Regions from separate parts of the Clostridium sp. Marseille-Q7071 genome, predicted to be linked through region 1. Evidence: riboswitches for the same ligand, from Rfam matches in the RefSeq annotation. Region 1 holds a riboswitch; each other region holds the start of a gene.

Region 1 (4,752 bases):
TAGTGCAGAAAAACGCATTTATAGGAATAGCAAGATTTGTAAACGAAGGTATAAATCTAACTCCTAAAATCATACCAGTTGCTGCACCAAAAGATGCAGCGGAAGATATTCCTAAAGTGTATGGACTTGCCATTGGATTCCTTAATATGGTTTGCATCTCACATCCACCTACAGCAAGAGCAGCTCCTACTACAATCCCCATCAATGCCATAGGTAATCTTATTCCCCATATAATAGTTTTCGTCATATCGTCTGGTGCTTTTCCTAATATAGTTCTAAATACCTCAGAAACGCTGAGACCTGATGATCCAATTAAGATATTAGCAAAAAATCCAACTATGATAGCAATAATTAAAAAAATTAATATTAGCTTTTTTTCTTTGCTAAGCTTTTATAAATATATATTGCTTCTTTATTTTGTGCAATCATGCCTTCCTCCATATCCTAACTTTATTTAAGTTGCGTTGACCAAACCCCATCATAATCAAAAACCATATATTTATCATAAAACTCTTTTAATGTTGCATCTGGATCAATATCTTCAAATTCTTTAGGATAATACCACTTAGCAAGTTGCATATTTGCATAGAAAGTTTCTAGGTTTAATGCTGTTGAATAAGATATAGCATATACTTTTTTATTTTTAACTGCTGATAAATTCTCCCATCCAGGTTGTTTTGCCACCATTTCCTGAAGATAAGTCTGAGCTTCTTCTTCATTTCCACCTAATCCTAAAGCATCACCACCCATTGTTATAACGTCAGGATCTCGCTTTAACAAATACTCCGGATCAATAGTTCCGCCATTTTCCAGTTTACCACTTGGTATATCATCTGCGATATCATGCCCTCCAGCATGCTTAGCAATTATTGCCCAACTCCAAAAAGATTTTGGAGTATCACCATGAAATGTTAGTTGATGAACAGTTGGTGCAGGAGTAGTTATATTTTCCAAACGCTTATTAACTAGTTCATATTTCTCACTAATAAAATCACATATTTCTTTTGCTCGTTCTTCTTTGCCTAAAACTTTACCAATAATTTCAATATTCTTTACTCTATCTTCTAATGGCTCAATATTATAACTTAAACAAACTACAGGTATTCCAACTTCTATAACTTTATCTAATGATTCCAAATTTTGATCAGACTTTTGATTAATTAATATTACTATATCAGGTTTTAGCGAAATAATTTTTTCAGCGTCATACCCACCGTTATTAGATATTTGAGGTAAATCTTTTAACTTAGGAAATTTTGCTCCATAAGTCTTATTAAATCCTTCAATTCCTCTATTACCACCTGATGTTGCAATAATCATGTCTGCCATTTCCTCTCCGCCAACAGCAAAAAGAGAATCAAACAGACTTCTGTTATTTACAACAATTCTTTTTACTGGTTTTTTAATGGTAACTTCTCTTCCTGCTATATCTGTAAAAGTAATTTCGGATTTAGATTGTGTATTAGTTTCTTTAGCTGAATCACATCCCACAAAACAACTAATAATCATAATAAAAGTTAAAAATATTATAAGTCTCTTTTTTTTCATTTTAATTCTCCCTTTGTCCCCTATTTGAATAAATATTAATATAAAATAAGAAAATCCTGTACTTTATAATGTGAAGTACAGGACTTTCTATTTAATAATAAAAATAACACTCCCTCCTCTGTCTCACGCAAAGTAAAGATATATAACAAGGCAGGTCTTCTGACTTAGCTTCATTGTAATAATTTATCTTCCCATACAATAATAGTACAGTGATCTTAATAATTATTACTCCACTTCACAGCGGCGGGACCGTTTAGGATTTTCACCTAATTCTCTATTATGTAAATATTTTTGTAATATTTACCACCTCAAAAAATATCCATATTTATAATTTTTTTACAAAATCTATTTTAGATTACCACAATTTTTGAAAAAGTTCAACAATTTTCTACATATTATGATAGTATATAACTAATTTTAATTTTTTCAGTATTTGGTTTTGATAATAGTTCAACATATACTTCATATAAATCCTTAATAATCTCTGGATTCAAAATGAATAAAGTTTGAATTGCTACGCTAAAACTCCTACAATAAATTAAAATTTTTTTTATGCTATTTTAAAAAATAAAAAACCTCCCATTAACAAATGAGAAGTTGATATAAACATATATTATGGTTGTATGCCAAAAAACCTTAATACACCTTATCTATCAACCGTAGAGTTATTAGTGTCCATTACAGGTATGTATTCTGACTCTGGTTCTTCAATCTTATAAACCTTCCCTCTAATAAGAAGTGGCATATCTTATAAAATCTCCCCAATACAGCGGCGGGACCGTACAGGATTTTCACCTGTTTCCATATTAAGCCTAATGAGGCACCTGAAATTTACAATATTAAATATTTACACACCTATTATAAGCATGTAAATTTTATTTGTCAATTTATCTATTATAGTATTCTAATCCACATTGCCAAAAAGTAAATTGATTTTCTACAATATAATTCCATAATACTTTTCTATTTTAAAAATTTATATTACTTCTTCATTCGTATAAACCTATAAGCATGTATATTAAACAAAACACGGGGTCCTTAAATTAGACCTCGTGTTTTCTTATTCTCTGCATGATAAAAGATTTATCTCTCAATAAATTTTATCAATTCCTTATTAAATTTTTCATGTTCTTCCCAGAATAATCCATGACCACTGTTTTCAAATGGCACAAGCTTAGAATTTTTGATTTCTTCCTTTTGTACAATAGCCAATGAAAACATACAAACTTTGTCATGAACACCATGAAGAATTAAAGTAGGAACATGTATTTTTCCGAGATCAGAAAACAAGCTCTCATCTCTAAGGGAAATTGCAAGTTTAGCTGTAGACCATCCTGCCGCCTGCAATCCTAATTGGAAAAACCAATCTGAGAAAGGTCCAGTTATATACTTAAAGAAAAACATATCTCCAAATTCCCGTAACATTTTAGGACGGTCATTATATGTTTCCTCAATTAGTTTAGTTACATCTTCCTTTGGTAATCCATAAGGGAAATTTGGACGTCTAGTAAAGCTTGGAGCTGCCGCAGCAAACAAAGCAAGTTTAGATACCCCATGCCCCTTATGACGAGCCATATATCTAATAGCAATTGCTCCTCCTACAGAATGACCAGCAAGTATAATATCTTGTAACTCAAGTGTTTCAATTACACAATGAACATCGTCAGCTAATCGATTGTAGTCATAGCCTTCCCATGGTTTATCTGAATTACCAAATCCTCTAATATCAATTCCAATGCATCTATATCCCATCTCTGGAAGTTTATTAAACTGATATTCAAACAAGTTATGATTTGCAGGCCAACCATGTATAAAGAGGATTATTTTCTCCCCCATTGGGTTAATATCCTCTACATAAATTCTTACCTCTGATTCTACTCTAATATAATATCCCACAGGAATTCCTCCATTAATAAAATTATCTCAGTAACATTTTATTCCTTTAATTTAAATAGGTGAATTATTTATCCATTTTCACCCAACTATCTTGATAACTAGATGAAAAATATACAAGTTCTAGCATTTTTTTCTAAAATCATATAGCTCCTTGAAAATTCTATTATACTAGAAAAAAATAGTAACACTGTATAGTAAAAATTAGAGATATAAAAATTAATTTTAAAGCCTTTATTATATTATACGAAGATTTAAAGTAGAGATTAATATGTCAAAAAATATAACTAGTATAGACATATAGAGGCAATATTTTCTTTTTTTCTACAAGTTTTACAGGTAATTTTTATGAATTTATCCCTATATTTGAATATTAGGTTATATTTTTATGATATAATTAAATCTTGAATGCATTCATTATTTTACCAGAGGGGAGATGATAAGAAATTCTTTAAAATTTTAAATTAAAATAAAAACTTTTAACAAAGTAACTGAAAAACAGGACAAAATTTGATAAGGCCAACTAATTAATTAGAGAGCCTGACATTTATTAGGGGGGATAAGTTGTGAAAAAGATTATATCTATTGTATTAACTTTTACATTAATGTTTTCAGTAACTCCAGTTGCATATGCTACAAATGATATTAAATCATCTACTAATATCATCAGTGAAGAAATGACTGCTATGAATAACCTTGGTCTAATTCAAGGCGATGAAAAAGGATTAACACCTGAATATGCAGCAAAACAACCTACAAGAATACAAGTTGCAACTATACTTTTAAGGTTAAATGGACTTGAAGATGAAGCTAAAAAATTTGAAGGAACAGAAAACTTTTCAGATTATAAATCAGTAAGTTCCATAGAAGAGAGAAATATACTTGCATATATAAAAGCAAATCCTAAAGCTTGCTTAATACAAGCTGATAAAGATAAATTTAACCCAAACAAATCTGTAAGTGAGGAAGAGTTTTATAAGATTGTTCTTCAGCTGTTAGGATATGAGCAAGGAAGCGATTTTACAAATAAAAATATAATAAAATTTTCAAAATCTATTGGTCTTAATCCTTCAGAAAAAAGTAAATTCACAAATGATGAATTTGCAAAAGCACTTAACGATTGTTTAAAAGCAAAGACAAAAAGTGGTCGTGAATATTTTGAAGTATTATTAGAATTTGGTTTTATGATGGATTTTAATAAAAATAAAGATGTACCAGAAATACTTGTATTTGACGGAAAGCCTCAACCTATATTTAAACATGATGAGGCTATTTATGAAAAAGTTTATGTGGAATCACCACAAGATACAG
Region 2 (4,752 bases), 130 kb from region 1:
ACTTAGAATATATTTCTTTTATTAACATGGCTATTTTAAAACTATCAAAGCTTGAACTCATAAAATCACCTCAAATTGTATATAAAAACAATTCTATACCCTATGACTATATTTAGTCAATCAATAAGTAGAAAGATTTAAAAAAATAGTTCGTATGCAAACTATAATATACTATAAATTTACTATGGTCAATACTAATTTAAAAAATATTTATCTTTATTTATAATCAAAGAAAGATAAAAGAAACCTTAATTTGTTATGTGGTTTGATAGGTTATTTTTGTACTAATAATTTGTTATAAAATATATAAGATATATGAAAAATTGAAATGAAAAATCAAGTAAGTTCACTTTCGAAGAATAATAGCAATTTAAAGTCCATAAAGGTGGATTTTAGTTATTTTTTGAATATATCTTAATTAATAATTTTTTTAATATGACATGATGACGTCATATAAGACTATTTATAATTAAAGAACATATGTAAATATTTTAATGGATAAGGGGGAAAAATTATGTCTAGTAAGTGTGAACGTATTCTTGATAGTATTAGATTAAATGCTGGGGACGATATCTATAAAAAAATAGTGGAAGTATATGGTGAATTACCTTTAAAATCATCACCTACTAAGCAAGCAAAATATGTTAAAAGTATATTAAATGAACTTGAAAATAATATTGGAGAAATTATAGTAGAAAAAGTAATGAAACCCTGTGGACATTTATGCATTTCAAATAGAACAATTAAGGAAGCAAAAAAATTATTTGAAAGAGCTGAAAATGTTGAAAAATTTTTAGATTTAATGAATGAGAAACATATAGGTGGTGGAGAACTTCACATGGATAGTGGAAACATAATTGGAATTTATAATAAATGTTATTGTGGAATGGCTAAAAATGTAGAAGATATGCCAGTTTCATATTGCAATTGCTCTGCAGGATGGTTTGAAAAATTATTTAGCTCAGTATTTAATAAAACAGTAAAAGTTACAAAGCTTCACACTATTTTAGAGGGAGCAGATAACTGTGCTTTTAAAATTGAGTTTTAAGGAGAATAATCATGATAAATAAGTTTGATTATAAAAAAGTATTTAAAGAGTTCTATAGTCAGCCTGCGAAAAAAGTATCAATTTTAAAGATGCCAAAGCTTAAATATTTAATGATAAATGGCCATGGAAATCCAAATACATCAAAGGAATACAAGGATGCAGTTGAAACATTATTCAGTTTATCCTATACTATAAAATTTATGATTAAGAATAGTGATTTAAAGATAGATTATGGAGTAATGCCACTGGAAAGTGTATGGTGGACTGATAATATAAATGATTTTTCAATAGCTAATAAAGATATATGGAAATGGTGCAGTATGATTATGCAGCCTGATATTGTTCCAGAAGATTATATAGAAAAAGCTTTATATGAAGTAGAAAGAAAGAAGAAATTATCGTCTATCTCTAAGATAGAGTATAAAGACTATGATGAAGGACTTGTTGCACAAATTATGCATGTGGGACCTTATACAAATGAAGGTCCTACTGTAGAGAAGCTTCATAATTATATCAAAGAATGTGGATATGAATTAAGAGGATTACATCATGAAATATATTTAAATGATTCTAGACGATGTTTACCTAATAATATAAAAACTATAATTAGACAACCTATAATGTTGAAGGAATAGGCGTTAGAATATAAAAGTTTTAATATCTTAATATTAAAAGGTGTGAAATTTAGATTTATTACTCTAAGTTTAACACCTTTTTTACTTGATATTATTAAATTTTATAAGCTGTTTATAAAGCGATTCACTTAAACTTTATTTTAGTGAATCTCATTTTACAGTATGTGCTGTATACTGTGAATTAAAGTTTAAAAATAAATAATGTAATTAAAATTCAATTTTTTTTATTAAATATAAATTTTGTACATTATTGTTTTTGATGAATATAATAATATGAATGAATTTAGTTTCTATAGAACTACCTATGCTTGTATTATTTGGCTTTTGGTTTTTAATACCATGGTAACTTTAGCAATTAATACTTATATAATGAATAAATCATATAAAGAAATATTAGGCATAGTTAGTTTTTTTATGAGAGTTATAAGTTGCTGTATAATACTTTTAGATAATGATCTAAAGGGGATTATAATAGAATATTTATCTGTTTATTTTATATTTTTAATTATAGGTGTAATGATTTCTGTAGTTGTTTTATCTTTAAATTATAGCAAAAGCTTTAAAAAAGCTTAAAGGCTAAAGATTTCATTTAAATAATGAAAATTACTATATAACAAAAGGGGAGGGGATAAAGCGATGGAAGATAGAAAAGTATTAACTACTTTAGAAGAAGTAAAAGCTATTTCTGATCCTTTTAGATACAGAATTTTAAATACACTTATAGATATGAACGAGCCAGCTACAGTAAAACAGATAGCTGATAAAATGAAAGAAGTTCCATCAAAAATATATTATCATGTAAATAAGCTTGAAAAAGTGGGAATAGTAAAGCTAATTTACACTAAAAAAATAAAGGGAATTATAACTAAATATTATGAACCCTTAGCTAGAAAGTTTGAGATAAAATGTTCAAAAGAAGTAGAGGAACCTTCTAAAATGATGCTTTTGGCAGTAAGTCAAATGATGATTTCAGAGTTTTATGATAATAGTAAAGATATATTTTTAGACTCTATGGATAAAAATATACAAGAATCAAATGGAACTATTATAAGCAAGAATGTCTATCTTACGGAAGAAGAGGCAGATGAAATAATAGAATTAATGAAAAGTTTTTTAAAAAATCATAAACAAAAAGATTCTGAAAAGCTTAGATATCATAGCTTTTTTACAATAATTGAAGAATAAGAAGTAATTTATTGAACCCCATAACTATTTTTTTAGATATTTAAGAAAAATAGTTATGGGGTTCATATATTAATAATGAAACCATTAAAAAATATTGGAATTATTAGATGTGATATGAATTAAATTTTATTATAAATTTCATTTAACTTACAATTTTTATTAGCAATATTAGCAATAAATTAAATAAAAAATAAAGTGATTAATAGGTTTTTGAAAGTATTTATAAGAAAATAAAATATTTGACATATTTTTAAATACAATGTATAATTTTGTTGAAAAATTAATAAATTTAAGAATTTAGGGAAGTTTGGTGAGATTCCAACACGAACCCATCACTGTAAGCGATGACGATGCCTAATATGCCACTGGATTAATTCTGGGAAGGCTAGGCTAAGGGGGAATCGTAAGTCAGGATACCTAAACTTAAAGAGAAATAGATTGAGGGGGGAGTAACTAAATCTAATTTTATAGCAAAGATGGGTAAGCTATGGCGTTGACTATGGCTTTTTTTTATTGTGAAAATTTAAAAGAGAAGGAATGGAGCTATGAAAAAGTTATTTAAAAACAAGATATTACTAGTATTTTTAGTGTTAACAATGGTGCTAGGAACTTTAGCTGGATGTACAACTAAAGACACCAGCATAAATGAGGATGATGAAATTGTGCTGGCAGCTGCAAGAGATTTATCGCCAGGAGCAAAGGATGCATATTATGCTACTTCTATATTATTTGTTTGGGAGCCTTTAATTGGATTAGATGATAAAGGAAATCCTTGTGCTGAATTAGCAGAAAAATGGACAAACTCTGAAGATTTTAAAGAATGGACTTTTAAGATAAAGGAAGGAGTAAAATTTCATGATGGAGTTCAATTAGATGCTGATGCGGTAATTAAAAACTTTGATCGATATATCAATATGAAAACGAAAGGATCACCATTTTATTCTTTTGATTTAGAAAAGACATATCCTAATTTAAAAGAAGTGGTTAAAGTATCTGATTATGAAGTTAAATTAATATTTAATAAACCTATATCGACACTAATATATAACATGGCTAGATTTGGTAGTGCTATGTATAGTCCACAATGCTTTGATATAAATACAGGAGATTTTACAGATATAGCAAAAGGTACAGGACCATTTAAAATTGTAGGACATGAAAAGGATCAATATACATTATTAGAAAGAAATGAAGAATACTATGGTGATAAAGCCAAGGCTAAGAAAGTAAGAGTAAAAGTTATTCCAGATGCAGAAACTAGATTTTCAGCTTTAAAATCTGAGGAAATTATGGGAGTAATGGACTTAGGAGCAATAACTCCGGAATTATCTAAAGAATTATTAAAAGATGAAAAATTTGATGTATCTACTGGAAAATCAAGTATAACTCACTTTATCTCCACTAATGGTGTTAAAGGACCATTCAGTAATGCAAAAATGAAAGAGGCCTTAAGCTTAGCAGTGGATAGAGATCTTATAGTTGATGAATTCTTTGGAGGATATGGAACTTCAACTATTAATATATTAAACCACACATCTCCTTTTGCAAAAGAAATAAAGCCAGTTCATGATAAAGAGGGAGCTAAAGAAATTGCAAAAGAAGTATTAAAAGGAGAGACAAAAGAAGTAAAATTTATAGTACCTTCTTATGGAGTAGATCGTTACCCTTATAAAACTGAAGCAGAATATATTCAATCAGCGATAAAAGATATAGGATTAAATGCAACAATAACAATTTTAGATGGAGCTGCATTTAAAGAGGCTATGAAAAAAGGAGAATATGACTTAGCTATACATCCTCAAGGGCTGCCAAATGCAGAACCTTTTACTATATTTGAGGGATATATGCATAGCGAGGGATCAAGTAATAAGTCTTATAGTTTAG
Region 3 (4,752 bases), 110 kb from region 1:
TATCACTACAGGAAATATATACGATAATCCCTTTTGATGTATAATTTGAATCTACGACAATAGATTCAAGAGCACTCTTTAATGACTCCATATGACTATTAGTAATTAGATCAATATTTGTAACATTAAGCATGTAAAATCTATCTAGGAGTTCTTTTCTAAAAGCTCTAAAATAAAGTACCCTTAAGCAAGATTCTGGTCCAAGAACTAATACATGTATGTCTGGAATCTTTAAGGCAAGGTCTATAACTTCATTACAACTATCTTTATGTATGGCTCTTCTTAATACTGATTTTTCCCTAATTCTTTTTAAATCATCATGTTTTTTTAATTCTTCCATAACATTCCCCTTCTAGTTAGTTCTTATATTTAAATTTATTTGTGCAACTTCTTTTGAAAATAATTCTAATTTTTCTTCACTTAAGGGATTTGGAATACTATAATCAGCCTTGTCTAATATTTTCTTTGCTAAACCAATAAATACATTGGAAATTTCAGATTCAAAAAACTTTTCTAAGACTGTTTTTCCTTCAAGTTCTGCAATGGCTATTTCTTTACTATATGGCACTTGTGAAACCATTTGTGTAGAGCATTTATCTGCAAATTTTTTTATTACATAATCATTGGAGTCATAATTTCTATGATTATGAATAAGTCCACCAAAAATAGGGTCTTGATTTTCTGAAAATCTTTTTACACTTTTCATAATATTATTAGCTGCATACATAGACATAAACTCTGAAGAAGACACTATATATATTGCATCTACATATTTTTCCCTCATTGGAACAGAGAACCCACCGCAAACAACATCACCTAATACATCATATATAATTACATCCCAAGACTTCTGAAAGATATTAAGATGTTCAAGTTCTTCCACCATAGTTATTATGCCTCTTCCTGCACAGCCAACTCCAGCTTCAGGGCCACCTGCTTCAACACAAGAAATCCCATTAAAGCCTATCTTTATAATATCTTCTTCTACGATATTGTTTCCTTTCTCTTTAAGACTTTTAATAACAGATGGTATCTTTTTGCCTATTAAACTTCTACTAGAATCGCTTTTAGGATCACAACCTATAAAAAGAACTTTAAGTCCAATACTAGAAAAAGCTGCTGCAACATTTGATGCTATTGTAGATTTCCCTATACCACCTTTTCCATAAAAAGCTATTTTCAAAGGTTTATTTTTATTCATTCAATTCCCCTCCTCTAGAATATCTTTTAAAAATTTTCATATAAAAAAACCTCTCAATTCAAAAATCAAGAGGTTTTACTATTCCTTGTGTAAAATAAGAAATATCTAAAACACCCTCCATCACTCGTAGAGTTTCGGTGAAAAAATAGGCAGGTCTTCTGACTCAAGTATTATCATCTTTTCTACCTTCCCAGTTTCCCAGTGGTTTATTTGAAAAGACTACACTCTTACAGCGGCGGGACCGTGTGGGATTTTCACCCAGCTTCCCTTTTAATTAATGCAGGCAATTATCTGCACTAAACCTATTTCTTTATTATTCAATTTTGTTACGCTACTCCGATTATACAATAACATACTAGTTAACACAAGTAGACAAAAAACTACATAGATATATTTTTTTTTTAATATTTCTTAAAAGTTTAAATATATTTTTAATATGTATCAACTTTCTAATATGTTTAAAATTCTAAGGGACGGTTCATTTTTATTCCTAAAATTAAGAGCTTAATTTAGAATATAATTATGAATCGTCCCTTAGAACATCAATTACTTTATATAGCTACTAAAATTCTCTTTTCACATATAGATTCAAGTGGGCATTCTCTACAATTAGGTGACTTTTTACAATAACGTTTAGCATGTTCTACGATAAGGCCATGAAATTCATTATATATGTATAACTCCTTTGGTATACTCTCCTCAATTTTAATTCTTAACTCATCATAATTTTTAGGTATATCATATCCAATTCTATATAATATGCGCTTAGTATAAGTATCTACAATAAAAAAAGGAATATTTAAAGCATAAGTTAAAATTGAGTCAGCAGTCTCCCTTCCAACTCCTTTAATTTCTAATAATTCATCACGTAATACTTGTCCATTTATACCCTCTGTATTTTTAATATCATATGAGTATTTTTTAAACCATGAAGTAAGGGCCTTTAGTCTAATCGCCTTTTGATTATAGTATCCACTAGGTCGTATAATTTCTCCAAGTTCTTTATTTGAAACAGTTTCTATAAATTCTGGTGATAAATTATCTCCTAAATTGGTTATTGCTTTCTCAACATTAGTCCATGATGTATTTTGTGTAAGTATTGCTCCAACCATCATCTCAAAATCTGTCTTTGCAGGCCACCAACTTCTTTTCCCATAAGCCGTTAATAGTAAATTATAAATTTGTATTAATCCCTTCATCGCTTTGCCTCCAATAATAATAATCGTTCTTTAATATCTATTCCTCCAATATATCCATTAAGCTTACCATTACTACCTACAACACGATGACATGGAATAAAAATTGGTATTGGATTACGGTTGCATGCAAGCCCAATTGCACGTGCTGCTTTAGGTCTGCCAACCTTTTCTGCTAATTCCTTATAAGTAAAAGTTTTTCCATAAGGGATTTCACATATCAATTGCCATACTTCTTGCATAAATCCTGTTCCACTAGGGGCTAAAGGTAATGAGAAAGTTTTAAGCTTTCCGGAAAGATATTTATTAAGTTGATATGATGCTTCTTTTATTATTTCTGTCTCATAAATATCTACTTCTTGTGGTAACCTTTTATCTTTAAAGTATACACCACATATCTCTCCCTTCTTTTCCTCTATTCCAATTGTTCCTATATCTGTATCATAAAAAAATAAAGGCATTATCTTATACTCACCTCATTTATATTATTTCTTTTTCTATATTCCTTTGGTGTATATCCAACTTGTTCTTTAAAATATTTGTAGAAATTAGACAAACTTTTAAATCCAACTTCATAAGCTATTTCAAGTATGTCTAAATCAGTTTTTGATAATAAGTCCATAGACCTATTAATCCTTATCTTAAAAATATATTCATTGGGTGTTAAACTATAATATTGCTTAAATAGTCTTCTAAAATAACTTTCACTTATACCAATTTCTTGAGATATAAACTTTAAGTTAAATTCACTATTATAATTTAAAGTTAGCATATCTTTTGCTTTTTCAATTAATATTTTATTAGGTTCATAAATATGTTCATTTATATCTGGTCTACATATTTTACACGGTCTAAAGCCTGCATTTATAGCTTCATCTACACTATTGAAAAATAAAATGTTCTTTTTTAGTGGTGTCTTAGCCTTACAGGATGGTCTACAAAAAATACCTGTTGATTTAACAGCATAATAAAATAATCCATCATACTGCTTATTGCAATCTATTACAGCATTCCATTTTTCTGTAGTTGTAATCTTATCCATACTAAACTCACCTCTAAAATCATATATTAATAACAATTATATACATATATTTTTAAGCTTTCTTCCTCATTTTTATTAACCTATTCTTACCAATAAATTAATCCTTTAAGTATAAGGGACGGTTCATTTTTATTCTTATATTTTAATCTTATTTAGAATATAATTATGAACCGTCCCTTAGATAAAAAATAAAAATTCAATATTCTTGCTTATTTTAATTAATTACATATATTTAGATTTGTTATTATCTTAAGTTTTATCAAAATCTTATTGTAATATTTCAAGCTTGTCCTATTTCTTACAATCATAATAACATAGTATATAAAAAATTTTTTTTATATTAACATGCTATTTTTTGAAGATTAACTTCTACTAATTCATCTAACATAGTTTTATAAAATTTATCTTTAATTATCAGTTCTACTCCATATTTGCAAAGTATAGATACATTAGATTGTGTTATGTTCTTTAGTGTTTTGCATATTTCTTTTTGGCTTTTGCCACTGAACTGGGTTAAAAAAACTGTATATATCGCCTTTGCCTTTCTACTTTTTCTTCTATGTTTTAGTTTTAACTCTATCTCCTCAACACCTGTTTTCTCACAAATAAAATTGCTTATTTCCTTTTCTGAACAATTTCTAAGTAAGATGATTTTTTCACTTTTATATTCTGACTTATCATTTTCAAATTCCATTTCTTTAAGTTTTTCTTTTTCTATATTAAACATAGTTTTATAATAGTTCTCTCTTGCTCTTCTTTTTCTCCTACCAAAAAAACTCATTATATATTCTTCATTACAAAGATTAAATCTATTTTTTTCTAGTCCTAGATACAATGATAAGCTTGAATATGTATACTCTTCTGGCTTTTCTTTGTATTCTTTTATATCTACTGGATTTCTATGTATATATTTAGAAACTTCTATTAAATATGCATCGCTATTTATGGGCTTGCTTTTATATCTATCTCTAAATACCGGTCCTTTATGATTTTTGCACGTTCTAAGATATCCTCCATATCTTAAGTTAAATTTTTTCATCATTTTACTTAAATCTCCACCATTAATGTCTATTAAAAAATGGGTATGGGTATCCATTAAACAGTAGGCATAAACCTTAAAATTTTCTTCAATCTGCAATTTTCTTAAGATTTGAAGCATTTTTTCTTTATCTTTATCATCATAAAATAAAGGTTTATCAGGAAAACTTCTAGTCATAACATGATATATTCCGCTTTCGCTTAATACTCTAGCTGTTCTAGCCACCTTAATTCCTCCAATTATCGTAGTTTTTTATAATTATTGCCATTCCTTA

The links. A riboswitch is a leader RNA that binds a small molecule or an ion and turns the genes downstream of it on or off. The one in region 1 is predicted to bind cobalamin.
Region 2: it holds a riboswitch for cobalamin, as region 1 does, so the genes downstream of both, ACWPW7_RS18225 (ABC transporter substrate-binding protein) here and ACWPW7_RS18840 (ABC transporter substrate-binding protein) in region 1, are expected to answer to the same signal.
Region 3: it holds a riboswitch for cobalamin, as region 1 does, so the genes downstream of both, ACWPW7_RS18340 (nucleotide-binding protein) here and ACWPW7_RS18840 (ABC transporter substrate-binding protein) in region 1, are expected to answer to the same signal.

What each region holds. Positions count from the first base shown of each region.
Region 1 covers NZ_CBCOPR010000001.1:3,956,110-3,960,861, forward strand. The annotation lists partial or broken gene ACWPW7_RS18835 (FecCD family ABC transporter permease) at 1-367, opposite strand, end outside; gene ACWPW7_RS18840 (ABC transporter substrate-binding protein) at 451-1,548, opposite strand; cobalamin riboswitch at 1,681-1,874, opposite strand; cobalamin riboswitch at 2,215-2,391, opposite strand; gene ACWPW7_RS18845 (alpha/beta fold hydrolase) at 2,632-3,444, opposite strand; gene ACWPW7_RS18850 (Xaa-Pro dipeptidyl-peptidase) at 4,008-4,752, shown strand, end outside.
Region 2 covers NZ_CBCOPR010000001.1:3,822,854-3,827,605, reverse strand. The annotation lists gene ACWPW7_RS18250 (MarR family winged helix-turn-helix transcriptional regulator) at 1-61, opposite strand, end outside; gene ACWPW7_RS18245 (DUF6144 family protein) at 515-1,048, shown strand; gene ACWPW7_RS18240 (GyrI-like domain-containing protein) at 1,060-1,683, shown strand; gene ACWPW7_RS18235 (hypothetical protein) at 1,957-2,256, shown strand; gene ACWPW7_RS18230 (helix-turn-helix domain-containing protein) at 2,320-2,868, shown strand; cobalamin riboswitch at 3,128-3,308, shown strand; gene ACWPW7_RS18225 (ABC transporter substrate-binding protein) at 3,414-4,752, shown strand, end outside.
Region 3 covers NZ_CBCOPR010000001.1:3,848,602-3,853,353, forward strand. The annotation lists gene ACWPW7_RS18335 (nitrogenase component 1) at 1-340, opposite strand, end outside; gene ACWPW7_RS18340 (nucleotide-binding protein) at 353-1,201, opposite strand; cobalamin riboswitch at 1,333-1,522, opposite strand; gene ACWPW7_RS18345 (endonuclease) at 1,753-2,400, opposite strand; gene ACWPW7_RS18350 (methylated-DNA--[protein]-cysteine S-methyltransferase) at 2,397-2,858, opposite strand; gene ACWPW7_RS18355 (bifunctional transcriptional activator/DNA repair enzyme AdaA) at 2,858-3,439, opposite strand; gene ACWPW7_RS18360 (transposase) at 3,780-4,703, opposite strand.